2 regions of the Streptococcus sp. NCTC 11567 genome follow, and region 2 is predicted to be linked to the other one. Evidence: predicted binding sites of a transcription regulator. Region 2 holds the regulator's gene; the other holds the start of a gene.
What was found. The regulator CtsR, encoded in region 2, represses protease genes until heat stress. The targets are predictions, from matches to a motif close to TTGGTCAAAAAAGGTCAAANA.
Positions count from the first base shown of each region.

Region 1 (8,038 bases), 1.6 Mb from region 2:
GATAATCTCCCCACCGCGTCCCCAGTCTTTACCGAAGAGGTAAATCTCTTTTTCGTAAAGTCCCATAATGGTAAATGTCGCTTTGTCACCTGTAACGGCCTTGACTTCTTTTTCATAAGCTGCTGTTTTTGTTTCCCAGTCTTTTAGCCATTTGGCTGTTTCTTTTTCTTTGTTAAAGACACGTCCAAAGTCCGAGAAGACTTGGAGATAATCCCGTTTACGGTATTCAATCGAAATAACGGGAGCGATTTCTGCCAATTGTTTGATATTTTCTTCTGTAGAGCCCACCACAATAACATCAGGTTCTAATGCAGTGATAGCTTCTAAATCAGTCGCAGCCACTTGTTTAGCTTTTTTAATCGTCTTAGCAAGGACAGGGTTTTTCTTGTCGTAAGAAGTGACACCAACTAAGTTTAAATCTAATTTTTTGAGGTAACCAGTGTATGTGGAAGCCAGACTGACCACTCGCTTTGGTTGGCTAGGAATATCTCCATAGTAGGTCATGCCAGCAATTTTTGGCATACTTGATAGGTTATTTGAACTGGGATTTGGCTTACTGTTTGTTTGATTACCACAGGCAACTAAGGTAATGGTTGTCAAACAAAGTGTTAATAGTAGGGCTAATTTTTTCATGTATTCTATTCTCCTAGAATAAATTTATTGGAGCTGATAGGTCAGCAATATTGGACAGTTGTGGATAGGATCATCAATAAGTTGTGCCTTGATGTGGAAAAGATCTTGGATAACGGCTGGCGTCATCACTTCTCTGACAGAGCCAACGTATTTGATTTGACCCTCTTTCATAGCAATCAGATGATTAGAGTAACGTGCTGAAAGATTAAGGTCGTGAAGGACCATCACCATCGTCTTACCTGATGTTTGATTCAAGCTTTTGAGTAAGTCTAAGATTTCTAGTTGATGGTTCATGTCTAGATAGGTTGTTGGCTCATCTAAAAAAATGGTATCAGTATCTTGAGCCAATGCCATAGCAATCCAGACTCGTTGTCGTTGTCCACCAGATAGGGTATCGACAGGTTGGTTAGCATAGGCTGTTATCTTAGTAGCCTCCATGGCCCAATGAATGGTATCTTTATCAGTTTGGCTGAGTTTTCCGAGGTAGGATTGGTGAGGAAATCGACCGTAGGAGACCAGTTCGTAAACCGTTGTGCCATCAGTTGTCTCTTGGACTTGAGGAAGTAGAGCAATCTTTTTAGCCACTTCTTTGGTCGCAAGCTTCGCAATACTTTGTCCATCTAAATAAACGGCCCCTTTGTTGAGTGGCAATAGTCTGGTTAATCCTTTTAGCAAAGTTGATTTACCAGAACCATTGGCACCAATAATAGTTGTTATTTCTCCTTGAGGAATGCGAAGGGACAAATCGTCTATAATAGTCATCTTATCATAAGCAATGGCAATTGCTTCAGCACTGATTTGTGTCATAGGTTACCTCCTTTCTAAACATCATAAAAATGATCGATTAAGATGTCAAGAGAACTCATCTTACCGACTCTTTTGGAATCATCTGAGAAAAATAATGTTTTCTCAAAATCTCCATCATTATAGCATAGAAAAAAGGCCTAAAAAAGCCTTTTCCTTATGTGAGATTTGATTTTACTAAAAAAGTTTTCCTCATTAGAATGGTTAAAAAGAGTAGTAATAATCATTCTTGTTAAGTCCATTTGGGCTTATTAAAGATAACGTTGGGCAACAGCCAAATCACCTGCATAGGGTGCTTTTTCCCCTTTGACAATCTGGTAGGCATCCGCCCCTTTACCAGCAATAATGACAGCATCTTCTGGCCCTTGGCAAAGAGACATGGCTTTTTGAATGGCTTGCTCACGGTCACTAACAATGTCAATTGGTCGTGTGATATGGCTAGCAATTTCCTGCGAAATATATTCTGGATCTTCGAAATTAGGATCATCAGCAGTGAGAATAACGGTGAGATTAGGATGCTGGTTAATCACTGCTCCAAAATCTGCTCGTCGGCTTTCTCCTTTATTTCCTGGGGCTCCTAAGATTAATACCAGGTTACCAGTTTGATGTTCCTCCACGACGCTGAGTAATTTTTCTAAGCTGTCACCATTATGGGCGTAATCGACGAAAACTTTGGCATGATTAGTCATGGTAAGAACTTCCATGCGGCCTGGCACACGAGTCTTAGCGATACCCTTTTGAATATCAGCTAAGCTAGCCCCTAAGCGAAGACAAGCCAACCCAGCAGCCATAGCATTTTCTTGATTGAAGTGCCCGATTAATTGGATATCATAGTGCCCAGCCAATTGTCCATTGGCCTCAAATGAAAAGGCTTGGCTAGTGGTGATCTGGTTGTCAGATAAGGCACCATAGAAAGCGTGTTCTTGATTAGCTACCTGATTAGCTAGAAATGGGAAATGATCCATACCGCTATTGATCACAACAGCTCTGCTATTCTCCATTAAAAGACGTTTGTGGTAAAAATAGTCTTCAAACGTTGGGTGCTCAATAGGACCAATGTGGTCAGGACTGATGTTGAGGAATACTCCGACATCAAATGTAAGCCCATAGACGCGGCCAACAAGATAAGCCTGACTGGATACTTCCATAATCAAGTGGGTCATGCCATTTTTAACACACTCGGCCATCATAGCAAAAAGGTCTAGACTTTCAGGAGTTGTCAATTGTGATTTGAAGAAAGTTTGACCGTCCAAGGTAGTGTTCATCGTAGACAACAAGGCAGGTTTATAAGATTCTTTCAAAATATGGTAGGCAAAATAAGCAGCTGTTGTTTTGCCTTTTGTTCCAGTAAACCCTAAGAGTTTGAGCTGATCCTGAGGATTATCATAGAAAGCCATAGCGATTAAACTCATGGCCTTTTTAATATCAGTGACCAAAACAACGGGAATATCAAGCTTATAATCTACTTCTGAGACATAAAGAGGAAGTCCCTTAGCGATTGCTTCTTTAAGGTATTCAGCCTTGAATGTAGCTCCCTTAGCAAAAAAAAGGGTCTTGCCATCTACTTGACGGCTATCGTAACTCAAGCGCTCAAAACTTAAGCCTTGATAATGGTAGTGGTATCCGTCGGCATCAAGAACCTCACGAAAATTATGGTCTTTTTTTAAAATGTTTAATACGTGTTCAATGCTTATCATACCCTTATTTTATCTTTAAAGTTCCTGTTTTACAAGTCACAAGCAAAAGTTTATAATAAAGCTAATAGAAACTAGGAAAGAATAGATATGTCGACAGAAAAAAAACAACTGACACAAGAAGAATTGATGGTTCAGGGAGCAGCCTGGTCCACAGCTGGTAATTTTATTAGCCGACTTTTAGGAGTGTTATACATTATTCCCTGGTACATTTGGATGGGGCAATACGCGATTCAAGCCAATGCTCTTTTCAATATGGGGTATAATGTTTATGCTTATTTTTTATTGATTTCAACCACAGGACTTAATGTTGCGATTGCTAAGCAAGTCGCCAAATACAATTCTATGGGGCAGACGGAGCATAGCTACCAATTGATTCGGAGCACGTTAAAACTCATGCTTGGTTTGGGTGTTGTGTTTTCGGCAATTATGTATCTAGGTTCTCCCTTATTTACCAGTTTATCTGGTGGGGATGCTAAGCTTATTCCAATTATGCATAGTCTTTCCTTGGCTGTCCTTGTCTTTCCAGTCATGAGTGTCATTCGAGGCATTTTTCAAGGGCACAATAACATTAAGCCCTATGCCATTAGTCAGATTGCTGAGCAATTGATTCGAGTCATTTGGATGCTTCTGACCACCTTCCTTATCATGAAATTAGGTTCTGGTGATTACGCTTCAGCAGTGACTCAGTCAACTTTTGCAGCCTTTATCGGGATGGTGGCTAGTATGGGTGTTCTGGGTTACTATCTTTGGAAACAGGGACTTCTAGCAGCTATTTTTAGTAAGCCAGATCATACCGTTTCTATTGATATCAAGGGCTTGTTGCTTGAAACCTTAAAAGAATCCATCCCCTTTATCGTGACAGGAAGCGCTATTCAAGCCTTTCAGTTGATTGACCAGTGGTCCTTTGTGAATACCATGAGTCTGTTTACAGATTATAGCCGCTCTCAATTATTGGTTTTATTTGGTTATTTTAACGCTAATCCTGCTAAAATTACCATGGTTTTAATCGCTGTAGCAGCTTCTATCGGAGGGGTTGGTATTGCTTTGTTGACAGAAAATTATGTCAAAAAAGACATGAGAGCAGCGGCACGCCTGATTATCAATAATATTGAAATGTTAATGATGTTCTTATTGCCAGCTTTGACAGGGGCCATTATTCTAGCTAGACCACTTTATTCTGTTTTTTATGGAGCTAGTGAAGACCGTGCCATTCATCTTTTTGTGGCTGTCTTATTCCAAACCTTGCTACTAGCTCTTTATACCCTTTTTTCACCCATGCTTCAGGCTCTTTTTGAAAATCGCAAAGCTATTTATTATTTTGCTTATGGGATTCTCATCAAGCTCGTCTTACAAGTACCGTTAATTTACCTTATGCATGCCTACGGGCCACTGTTAGCAACAACCATTGCTCTTTTAGTCCCTATTTACCTCATGTATCGTCGCTTGCATCAGGTTACTCGATTTAATCGTAAACTGTTACAAAAACGTCTCTTATTGACCCTGATTGAAACGATAATCATGGGCTTGGTTGTTTTTATTGCTAATTGGCTTTTGGGCTATGCCTTTAAACCAACAGGTCGTCTAACCAGTCTTCTTTACCTCTTGATTATTGGAGGTTTGGGAATGGCAGTTTACACGGCTCTCACCTTGCTGACACATCAACTTGACAAGTTAATCGGTAGCAAGGCTAGTCGTCTTCGTCAGAAATTAGGTTGGCACTAAAGAGTTATCAAGAGAAACGATTTCATGATGAACTGATTGTGGAGTGGTTTCTTTTTTGCCATTTATCGGTAAGGAGATCAGGAGTATAAAGAAAAGGAGGAAAGATAATCAATAAAAATCAGTATTTCCCGAGCAAAGTGACCAGTTTTTTGGTATAATGGTAAAAGTGTAAAAAAATATAGAAGGAAGTATATCAACATGGGAAAATGTCAAGTTATTTCGCATCCGCTCATTCAGCATAAACTCTCAATCTTACGTCGTCAAACAACATCGACAAAGGATTTCCGTGAATTGGTTAATGAAATTGCCATGCTTATGGGATACGAAGTGTCTCGTGACCTTCCATTGGAAGATGTGGAAATTCAGACACCAGTTTCTAAGACTGTGCAAAAACAACTAGCTGGTAAAAAACTTGCTATCGTTCCTATTCTCCGTGCCGGTATTGGAATGGTTGATGGTTTCTTGAGCCTTGTACCAGCAGCAAAAGTTGGGCATATCGGTATGTACCGCGATGAAGAGACCTTAGAACCTGTTGAGTACTTGGTGAAATTACCAGAAGACATTGACCAACGTCAAATTTTCCTTGTTGACCCAATGTTGGCAACAGGAGGTTCGGCTATCTTAGCAGTTGATTCGTTGAAAAAACGTGGAGCAACCAACATCAAGTTTGTCTGCTTGGTAGCAGCCCCAGAAGGGGTTAAAAAACTTCAAGAGGCTCATCCAGATGTTGATATTTTCACTGCTGCCCTTGATGAGCGTCTCAATGAACATGGTTACATTGTTCCAGGTTTGGGAGATGCTGGCGATCGTCTTTTCGGGACTAAATAGTCAACTAGAAGCTCACTAAACTAAGGATATGGGGTGGAAACCTGATTTGATTTCCTAGAAATCAGAGAGGGTCCCCCTCTTTTTTAAAAGTAAGTTTATCATTTGACCTTTCTTGACCAAAAGATTATAATAGGGTCAATCATTATAAAAGAGGGCATTTATAGTAGGACTCCCTCTAGGTTAGGGACTACTTTGGAACCTTTGTAGATTGGAGATTTTTTATGATTCCTGTTGTTATTGAACAAACTAGTCGTGGTGAACGTTCTTATGATATTTACTCACGCTTATTAAAAGACCGTATTATCATGTTGACAGGCCCTGTTGAGGACAACATGGCAAACTCTGTCATTGCGCAGCTTTTATTCCTTGATGCTCAGGACAATACGAAAGACATTTATTTGTATGTCAACACACCTGGTGGTTCTGTTTCAGCGGGTTTGGCTATTGTCGACACCATGAACTTTATCAAAGCTGATGTCCAAACCATTGTTATGGGGATGGCCGCTTCTATGGGGACTGTCATTGCTTCATCAGGTACTAAGGGCAAACGCTTCATGTTACCAAATGCAGAATACATGATTCACCAACCAATGGGTGGTACAGGTGGTGGTACACAACAAACAGATATGGCCATTGCTGCAGAGCACCTCTTAAAAACTCGTCACCGTTTAGAAAAAATCTTAGCACAAAATGCTGGAAAGACCATTAAACAAATTCACAAAGATGCTGAACGTGATTATTGGATGAGTGCTGAAGAAACCTTGGCTTACGGTTTCATTGATGAAATCATGGAAAATAACGAATTAAAATAAAAGGTTTTCCTGAACAAACGCTTTAAATGACCAGTTTCTTCTGACTAGAGGACTGGTCATTTTGCTTTTCTTGGAAGGGGAATGAGTCCTGTGAGCTGTTGTGAGGCTAAGGAGAAAAAAATTTTACTTATCTGATGGGTTTTTGATGAGCCCTTCCTATGGTTAAGAGTTCCTTAGTTATTTGCTAGTGAACGGTAATCCTATCAGCGTGAGAAAACAGGAAAAAATCATTTCATGATGATTATGAGACCGTTAAGGATTTGAGTGACGATGTAGCCTTGACTATGTTATCCTAAAGTGATGGTATTGCCATATAATAAAATGAATTTATTGTGCTGACTTTCCCATCCTGTTTGGACTTATCTCACCCATTTTATAGTGAAAAGGAGATTATTGATGACACCACATGATGTTCAAAAACTTCAAGAACTTGAAGAAAAATATGAGGCTTTTTTTCCTAAATTAGAGGAATTAATTATCAGTTTTGCTCAAGTTGAGGCAGCTTATGACGATTATAGGGCCTTGAGGGCCTTTTATGGTAGCGAGGACTGGTTTCACTTCAGAACCCAAGAAACTGAGGGACTCAAAGCAGGTATCCTCAGTGAAGATCAACTCTATGAGCTCATTTGTGAGCATAATGACTTGCTAGGAAGGTTGTTGCGCTTTTCGTCAACCATGTACCGACATCTGTAAGCTATTGTGCTGACATTTTTCGCTCCTTATCACTTCCCCCTTACCTTTTGATTAAAGTATGGTATAATCAAGTTATGTTAGTCATAAGTGAAGAATTCATTGCCATGGAAGAAGCTATTGATCAGCTTGTGGCATGTCTAAAAAAAGTGCCTCAATATCAGGCTTATGCTGAGGCTAAAGCAGCTGTTGAAGCAGATGGCAACTTGCAAGTTGAGATGAGCCGGTTTCAAGATATCAAAAAACGTTATGACGCAAGTAAAGCCTTACAGGAGTTTAGACCCGAAGTAAGACAGTTGCGTCGGGAAATGTTACTGCAAAAGCGTACCTTGGATTGTCATCCTTTGGTCGTTTCCATGCGCTTGGCCCAAATGGATTTGCAAGAAATTTTGGCTAACATTTCTGAAGAAATTGCTGGTGCGGTGTCTGACAGTATTTTTGTAGATACAGGACTTCCTTTGGCACCAAAACGGCCGAAACACCCATCAGGACCATACCAAAATATTAAAGAAAAGGGCTTATCATGTTTCAAAAACAAGAACGTATAGGGCTTGTGATTTACCTTTATTATAATCGCGATGCTAGAAAATTATTAAAGTTTGGGGACTTGTATTACCATTCCAAACGCTCACGTTATTTAGTCATTTACATTAATAAAAATGATTTGGAAACGAAAGTAGACGAAATCAGTCGTTTAAAATTTGTCAAAGAAGTAAAACCATCAGCTTTTGATGATATTGATCGTCAGTTTGTGGGTAACCTTCATCGGGAGGAAAACACTATGACATTGACCGAAGGAGCAAGTCAAGCCTAGAGATGCCTTTTGTCGGACTGATCAACCAGTATGATTAG
Region 1 covers NZ_LR595857.1:410,595-418,632, forward strand. The annotation lists gene FQT67_RS02225 (iron-hydroxamate ABC transporter substrate-binding protein) at 1-633, opposite strand, end outside; gene FQT67_RS02230 (ABC transporter ATP-binding protein) at 658-1,440, opposite strand; gene FQT67_RS02235 (UDP-N-acetylmuramoyl-L-alanyl-D-glutamate--L-lysine ligase) at 1,689-3,134, opposite strand; gene FQT67_RS02240 (polysaccharide biosynthesis protein) at 3,222-4,856, shown strand; gene upp (uracil phosphoribosyltransferase) at 5,055-5,684, shown strand; gene FQT67_RS02255 (ATP-dependent Clp protease proteolytic subunit) at 5,906-6,496, shown strand; gene FQT67_RS02260 (DUF4298 domain-containing protein) at 6,893-7,189, shown strand; gene FQT67_RS02265 (YlbF family regulator) at 7,264-7,734, shown strand; gene FQT67_RS02270 (YlbG family protein) at 7,710-8,000, shown strand.
Region 1: FQT67_RS02255 (ATP-dependent Clp protease proteolytic subunit) is a predicted target of CtsR. The motif match lies at 5,784-5,804, and genes of this name have one in related genera.

Region 2 (8,038 bases):
AGAGGCCTTCTTCATATCGCCATCAATCAAAGCTTGATCTAATGGCGTGATGATTTCTGGCGTAGATTTTTTAACCATACCTTGCACTGTAGCACTGGCTTCATCCAACAAATCAATGGCAGAATCCGGAAGGTTTTTGCTGGTCAGATAGCGATGTGCCATTTTCACAGCGGTTCTAACAGCCTGATTAGCAATGGTCACATTATGGTAAGTCTCGTAAGAGCCTTTTAGTCCTAGCAGAATCTGATAAGCATCTTCTACATTAGGTTCTTCAATTAAAATCTTAGCAAAGCGGCGCGAAAGAGCGGCATCTTTTTCAATGTGTTTTTGGTATTCTTCCTGCGTTGTTGCACCCACCATATGGAGGGTTCCACGAGATAAGGCTGGTTTTAAAATATTGGCAGCATCAAGCGTGCTATCAATACCACTTCCTGATCCCATAATGGTGTGCAATTCATCTACGAAGAGAATAATTTTGCCATCTGACTCAATATCGTCAATGATTTGATTCATGCGCTCTTCAAAATCCCCACGAAAACGGGTCCCCGCAACAACACTCATCATGTCTAATTCTAGAACACGCATGTCTTGCAGCTCATAAGGAATAACACCATTAGCAATACGTTGGGCTAGGCCGTAGGCAAGGGCCGTTTTACCCACACCTGCATCACCCACAAGAACAGGGTTATTCTTTGTTTTACGACTCAGTACTTGAATCATCCGTGACACTTCAGCATCACGGCCAATAACTGGCTCTAAGAGACCTTGGCTTGCCATCTCGGTCAAATCACGTGTAAAGTCCGCCAAGTCCCCAGCCGTGCTTGGTGGCTTCATCATGTCTGAAAAAGAACCTTGATTTTTGGTTTTCTTTGGCTTACGCAACTCGTGGATAGCCTTAATTATTTCCTTGCTATAGCCTGCATGAATCTCGATAGCTTTTCGTAAATCAGCTAAGCGAGGCTCCCCGTTTCCTTTATCCTTGATAGTATAACCCGCCATCTCTAATAAGCGAGTCGCCATAATATCTGGATTAAGCAAAATGGCAAAGAGAACATGCTCTGAACCTACCTCTTGGTCTTTGGTGACTTGACTGATAGCTTGGGCAAATTGCAAAAGGTTCGTTAAGGTTTTTGACTGAGGCCTAAAGTCAATGTGAGACACTTGGTATTTAGGACTTTTGCCCATCGCTAAAATAGCTGCAGCCTCATATTCTTCCACTGCAACCTTAGCATCAAATTCGCTTAGCACCAAACCCGCTAGGGAGTGATCAACCCTCGCCATAGCTAGCAATATATGCCAAGTTTCTAGATATTGGCTATCAAAGCGGGCTGCTTGAAACTGCGCCTGCCTGAAAATTTCTTGCATCTTCAATGAATACATGATCATTAATTGCTTCCCTTTCTATCTATACGCTGTAATAAACGGTAGAGCATTCGAGCACGGATTGCCGGCCCTTCCACACCTAGAACCTCATCAGAAGCCATGGCTAAAATGAGATTTCCCTCACGTTCTGTGATGAGGTGTTCGTCAAAGAGGAGTTGAATCGAGTCGGTAAAGACTTGCTCACTAAGATGATCCTCAATAGAAGCCATTAGATTGCCAATCAGATGGTGCTTGTCTGAAAAATGAACCTTGGCAATACGAATATAGCCCCCGCCACCGCGCTTGCTTTCGACTTCGTACCCGCGACTTTCTGTAAAGCGGGTTTTAATAACATAGTTAATCTGGCTTGGAACAACTTGAAAGGAATCCGCTAGCATGGAACGTTTAATTTCTGCAATTCCCGATTGGGCTAATAACTCTTTGATATATTCTTCAATACTGTCTGAAGTATTTTTTGTCGGCATGCTGTCACTCCTTTACTCATGAAGCATCTCAGTCTCTTAAAGGCACGACAGACGTGCGATTTGACTAAAACTGACTATTATTATAACAAATAGAAGACCTGAAAAGCAACTCTTTGCCATTGACAAGAGAGGTAAGAGAGAAAAAAGCAGGCGCTAGCAATAGCACCTGCTTTTTTCTCTTGTTTGTTAACCTGACTAAGCTAATTTAGTGATATTAACTGCTTGAGGGCCACGTTGACCTTCTTCAACGTCAAATTCCACTTTTTGTCCTTCTTCTAATGTTTTGAAACCATTAGTTTGGATTGCTGAAAAATGCGCGGAGACATCTTGACCGTTCTCAGTTGAAATAAAACCGAAACCTTTTTCAGCGTTAAACCATTTAACTGTACCTTGTGCCATATACATCCACTTCCTTTCTATAAAGCATTTGTAAAAATAGAGAGAAATAAAGATGTTGAAACACAAATACTAACTCAAAAACTAATTTACTTGCCAAGTGTAACACGTTTTGAAACCCCTGTCAATCTAAAACCTTAAAAAAAGATGATTGTTTTTTTACTTTTTCTAAATTTTTTAAGATTATACTCCCTATTTGATTGGTCTCCAAGGGATCATAAGCTTATTTTATCTCAAGTTAGTGATTTTTTGTTACAATAAAGATAAATCGTTGATGCTAACAAACTCCTACCTAAAGCGACGTAAGAAGGGAATTCTCCTTATTAAACGAAGGGATAGAAGGCGAGGCACCACAGGGCAAGAAAGGTCAAAATAACCTTTCCTATCATTGATAATAGAAAGAAGGTCAACTGATGACACAAACAGCTATTGACACACATGCCCATCTCTGGTCAGATGAGTACCTAGATTGATTAGAAAGCTTAGGTGGTAAAGGAATTGCCATCGCTAAAGGACTAAATGCCACCGGGGAGCCACAAGATTTAGCCAAACGCCTTGACATGATGGACAAGGCTGGTGTTGATTATCAAGTGCTCTCGGCAACGCCACAAGTTCCTCAATTTGGCAAACCACAAGAAGCTCTTGCAGCCGCTGAAATGATTAATAATTTTTACCATACTATTATTGACCAGCAGCCCGACCGTTTCCGCGCCTACGGTGTCGTTCCTTTGCCACATGTTGAAGAGGCTATCCAAGAAGGGAAACGCATCATTGAAGAACTAGGTTTTTTAGGAATCGCAGTCAATACCGTTCTTGAGACAGGCCAATCCATTGCTGATGACGCTTTTTTACCCTTCTTTGAAGCAATGGATGCTTTGGGAGCAATTATCTACATTCATCCCACAGGTTGTGGAGCTTTAAGCCCTATGGTCAATGATTATGACCAAGAGTGGGTGGTGGGAGCACCTATTGAAGATATGTTGGCCACCTTGCAACTTTTGAAAAGAGAATTCCCACAAAAATTCCCACACCTTCGTTTCCATATTGCGCATTTAGGTGGTGGTATTTCCTTTCAAATGCAACGCATTCTCGATAATTATGAGGACTGGCGTAGTTTTTCATACCATCCGCTTGAAACCTTCCAGAAGCACTTCTGGTTTGATACAGCCAATTTCCTCGAAGCCTCTCTTCTCCATAGTAACGAGATTTTAGGAAATCAACGCTTATTGGCAGGAAGTGATTTTCCTTATTTCCAAAATCAAAAATATACTCGAGCATTTTCTTACATCCGAGAAGCAAACTTGACTGATAATCAGAAAACAGCCATTTTAGAGACTAATGCTAAAGCCCTTTATGGTAATCGTTGGTCGCTTTCTAAACTTCATTAACGAAAGCAATTGAGACAATAGCCTTAGCAGGCTTTGTCTCTTTTTTAATCACTTGACCTAAAAAAAATATAGCAAGCTATGCTATTATGTTACTATTGTTTTGTATAGCAAGCTACCCGTGGTGCTAGTTGATGTCAAAGTATACTAAAAAGCCCAAAAGAGCTATACTGTAAGTGACGAAACAGACAGGAGGTAGTTCTTTTGAGCCACTTACAGTATACTGCAAAATCCCATCATTTACAATGGAGTATAGCACAATTAACTCAAATATGTTCTCAATGTTATCGTGATTATTGTCCCAAATCAATAAAACATCGTAAAAAGGTTGGCTTATCTAAGGTTTCTGATGTGTCACTTCTTGTTTTATTGTTACTTCAAGCTGAGTTAGGAATAACCTCTCAACGCCGTTTCTATAGAATCTGTCACCTTTTCTTTTGTGGAAACTTACTGGAGAGAAGTCGCTTTAATAGACGGACACGACAGCTTATTGGGGTGGTTCAACTCATTCGTCAAGCGTTGAATAAGCCAATCTCATCAGATACCATTGTGATCATGGACAGTTTTCCTATGCCTTTGTGCCAACCTATTCGCAATCACAAAGCGAAGGTTTTTAAAGGTTTAGCTGATATTGGCTACAATGCCTCTAAACACTTATGGTTCTATGGGTTTAAAGTTCATATGCTGGTCACATTATCGGGTGTTATGTTGAACTATGTTGTGACACCAGCTTCTGTCCATGATATTAAAGTCGTTGATGAACTGCTAGAAGGCTGTAAACAAACTGTTGTCCTTGCGGACTTAGGATATCTCAGTCAAGAGCTAAAAGATAAGTTGGGACATAAAGGTTATCATTTGTGGACGCCCTTGCGTCAAAACATGGTCGGCGCAAAGCAACATAACAACAGGCAGTTGCTAGCATGGAGACGGACAATTGAAACTCGCTTTTCGGAACTTTGTTCTCTATTTGATATTGAGCAGACATTGGCTAGGGGACTATCTGGATTACAATTGAGACTTGAACAATTCATACTAGCTTATAATTTGAAGTATTTTGAAATCAACTAGCACCACGGGTAGCAAGCTATATATAAGGAGGCAACATGTGCGAGAAAAACACTGTTTACCTGATTAAACGTGCTAATTTAAGTTTTGATAAAATTGCCAATCATACGCTGGCATCCTATGGCATTACCCATAGCCAATTTAAGTGCCTCAAATACCTTTATCTCTTTGATAATGGTAGCCTTAACCAGAGGGATTTGGAGCATTATTTTAACATGAGCAATCCAACTGTCACGAGGATTCTGCAAAATTTGGAGAAAGAAGGGTGGATTAGACGGCTAGCTAATGGCAAGGATAAGCGTCAAAAGCAGTTGTACCTCACTGACAAAGCCTTGAGTATGCAAGAAACCTTTAAAGAGATTGCCACCCAACTGGAAAATCAGTTGACCCAACGCCTTACTGATGACGAATTGAATGACCTCCAAACCTTATTACGTAAAATGTTAGCCATTTCGCTAACTGCCGAGAAAGGAGCAGACCGTGACCACATTTAGAAAATTAACCACATTTAAAGGAAGTAACTTCCTTACAGATTGAAGACAAACATCGATTGGTGTTTGTCTTTTTTAGTGTTTTTAGATAAAAATGGCTGTTTCCGTGCTTAAACCACCTCATCTGAACAAAATAAAAAGGCTCTCCCGCCATCCTTTTGACCAGTTTTTTGAGATTTAAGCATGCCAAAGTCAGTCCAACCTTATCTTCCATTTTGGACTTGCCTTTCTCTCTCGTATAGCAGAGATTGTGGTATTCCTTGGCTGTGCCAAACAGTCGTTCAATCGTCTCTTTCCGATGCTGGTAGAGCTCCTTCATCCCCCTTTGATGACGAATGTCCTCGCACTGTTCCAAATAGTCTTTCCAAATATGCCGTGTGACAACTTTTTGGTGGTTCTTACTGGTCGTACATACAGATAACAGGGGACAATTGGCACAAATTGCAGGGTCACTTTTGTATTCTCGGTAGCCTTCTCTGGTCGTAGTGCGGTAGGTCAAGGCTTGATGTTCAGGGCAGATGACACAATCAAAGTGCTCATCATAAATCAATTCTTTCGGACGTAGAAGGTCTTTCTTTCCTCTTGGTCGTGTGTAAGGAAGGACAGGAGTGATCTCCTTATCAATCAGAAACTTGGCAATGCTAGGAATGTTATAGCCGGAATCCGCAATAATAAACTGTGGTTTCAAGGGTTCAAGCTTGGCAAAAAGTGCAGGAAAAGCCTGACTATCATGGATATTGCCAGCCTCAACACTATAAGCAAGCGCCCATCCATACTTGTCACAAGCCACCTGAGCAGAATAAGCGAAGACTTCCTTATGATCCCCTTTGTGAAACCAGCCACTTTCTGGATCGGTTGTGGAGATTTTCTTAGCGACGGGCCCTAGCTCTTTGGCGGGCCCTAGCGGCTTTTTTCCATGCTTCTCCCTATCCCGATTGATTTCGATTTCTAGCTGTTCACTCATGAACTTGGCTTGTTTTTCCACCTCTCGGTTGATGAACTTGCGATTATTAGCCGCAGCCTTAATATGAGTCCCATCTATGAAAATCTCCGTCGGGTCAATCAAGCCTTTTTCTTGAAAGCGACGGGAATAATTTTTGCCATAGGTTGTGACATGTGGCACCTTGTCATCCAAAGTCAAACCTAAAAACCAGCGATAGACAGTATTCACTTCAATATCCTTGATGGTCTGACGCATGGAACGAATGCCATAAAAGCACTGAATCAGAGGGATTTTAACCAACATGACAGGATCAAGGCTAGGGCGACCATTATCAGACGAATAGGTGTCTTCTACTAGGTCATAGATGAAGTCGAAGTCAATCACAGCTTCCACTTGGCGCAGGAAATGTTCATCAGGCACTAACTGGTCAAGGGTATAGAAACCGTACTGATTGCGGTTATAATCAGGTTTTTCTTTGTGTAACATAGGAGAACCTCACAAATCCTTTTGCGTGTCTTATCGTTTTTTAGCTCTTGCAATTCGTCTAACAGCTTCTGCTTTTCGTAGTCTGCTTTCTCTTTTTCATTCATCTTAGCCATTTTTTTAGCTTCCGATTTCTCCGCTTCTTGTTCTGACTTCCACTTTGCAAACTTTTTGTCGATGATGGCATCCACATCTGCATCTGTGTACTTTTTTTCGTCTTGCGGTTGTTTTGCTTCTGGTACCACTTGCTCTTCAACCGTTTCAACTGTTTGTGTTTCTTCTGCCATGGTTGGCACCTCCTATGTTTTAAGTCGTCCCCGACTATAAAATCCATAGCTTTTTACGTCGTCAATGCTTGGACATAATAAAAAGCCGTATTGCTACGACTTTGGTTTAGATTAGTGCATAACCTGCAACGCTTGTATAGTTAAATTCTGCAGTACGTTCCTTCCCAGTGGAAATACCCTTGTACTTAAATTTAAAACCCTGAGTTGTATATTCAAAATCTAAAACATTTCTGAACATAAATGTTTTACCTGCATTTGTAAAAATAATTAGCTCCATTTCTTACCCCACTTACGCTTATGATTTTTCTTAATGTAGTTAACATCATCGCCGATTGACTTGATGGCTGATTGGTTGTCTAGCGTCGCTGACTTAACAGCGTCTATCTCGTTATTTGTAGCTTGAGCATTTGCTGACACAATGGCTCGTAATTCGGTGACTTCTTTAATTAGCATCACAACCGCTGTTTCCAATTTACGTTTTTTCTTAATGCGCTTATTCATGTTTCCTCCTATTTTTAGGTACAAAAAAAGACGGTTCCCCGTCTGTTGTTATTTAATTGTTTAAATATTTGATAGCTTCTTGGTATTTTTTATAGCGTTTTAAATCTTTGCCAGTCACCTCAGAGAGACGAGATAAATCAGAATTGTGTTTTAAATCAGCTAATTTTACAGTTCTTGCAAGTTTATTTGTTTTAACAAGGTTTAGATAGGATTGATAGTCTTGCCCTTTTTTCTTTGTCAGTATATCAACTGCCTCTATAACACTTCGAGGAAAACCATGCTCTTCCAAGTCAAGTAAAGTCAAACTTGTATCTTCGATAACATCATGAAGATAAGCCGTTGCCTTTTCTTCATCAGTTTTTACAAAACTTGCAACAGTTATAGGGTGCTTAATATAGTCGACACCGGCCTTATCAACCTGTCTAAGGTGGGCTTTTTTAGCCACTTTGAAAGCTAGCTCCACAATGTTCATGCCGCTGTCAATCCCGCAATAAACATTTTAGCTTCTTTTTCTGTTACCTCTTCAAAATCACTGAAATCACTAAAAAATAAACGATCGTACCAAGCTTCTTGTTCTTCCCAGCCTTTTGCGCTGTTATAAACTTCTGTTAAACCATTAGAATATCTAACAATTTTGGGG
Region 2 covers NZ_LR595857.1:2,014,484-2,022,521, forward strand. The annotation lists gene FQT67_RS10045 (ATP-dependent Clp protease ATP-binding subunit) at 1-1,386, opposite strand, end outside; gene FQT67_RS10050 (CtsR family transcriptional regulator) at 1,386-1,847, opposite strand; gene FQT67_RS10055 (cold-shock protein) at 2,043-2,246, opposite strand; gene FQT67_RS10060 (amidohydrolase family protein) at 2,747-3,631, shown strand; gene FQT67_RS10065 (IS982 family transposase) at 3,833-4,696, shown strand; gene FQT67_RS10070 (MarR family transcriptional regulator) at 4,732-5,187, shown strand; gene FQT67_RS10075 (IS1182 family transposase) at 5,192-6,613, opposite strand; partial or broken gene FQT67_RS10080 (DUF4355 domain-containing protein) at 6,637-6,897, opposite strand; gene FQT67_RS10835 (hypothetical protein) at 7,004-7,174, opposite strand; gene FQT67_RS10085 (hypothetical protein) at 7,165-7,398, opposite strand; gene FQT67_RS10090 (HD domain-containing protein) at 7,451-7,870, opposite strand; gene FQT67_RS10095 (hypothetical protein) at 7,867-8,038, opposite strand, start outside.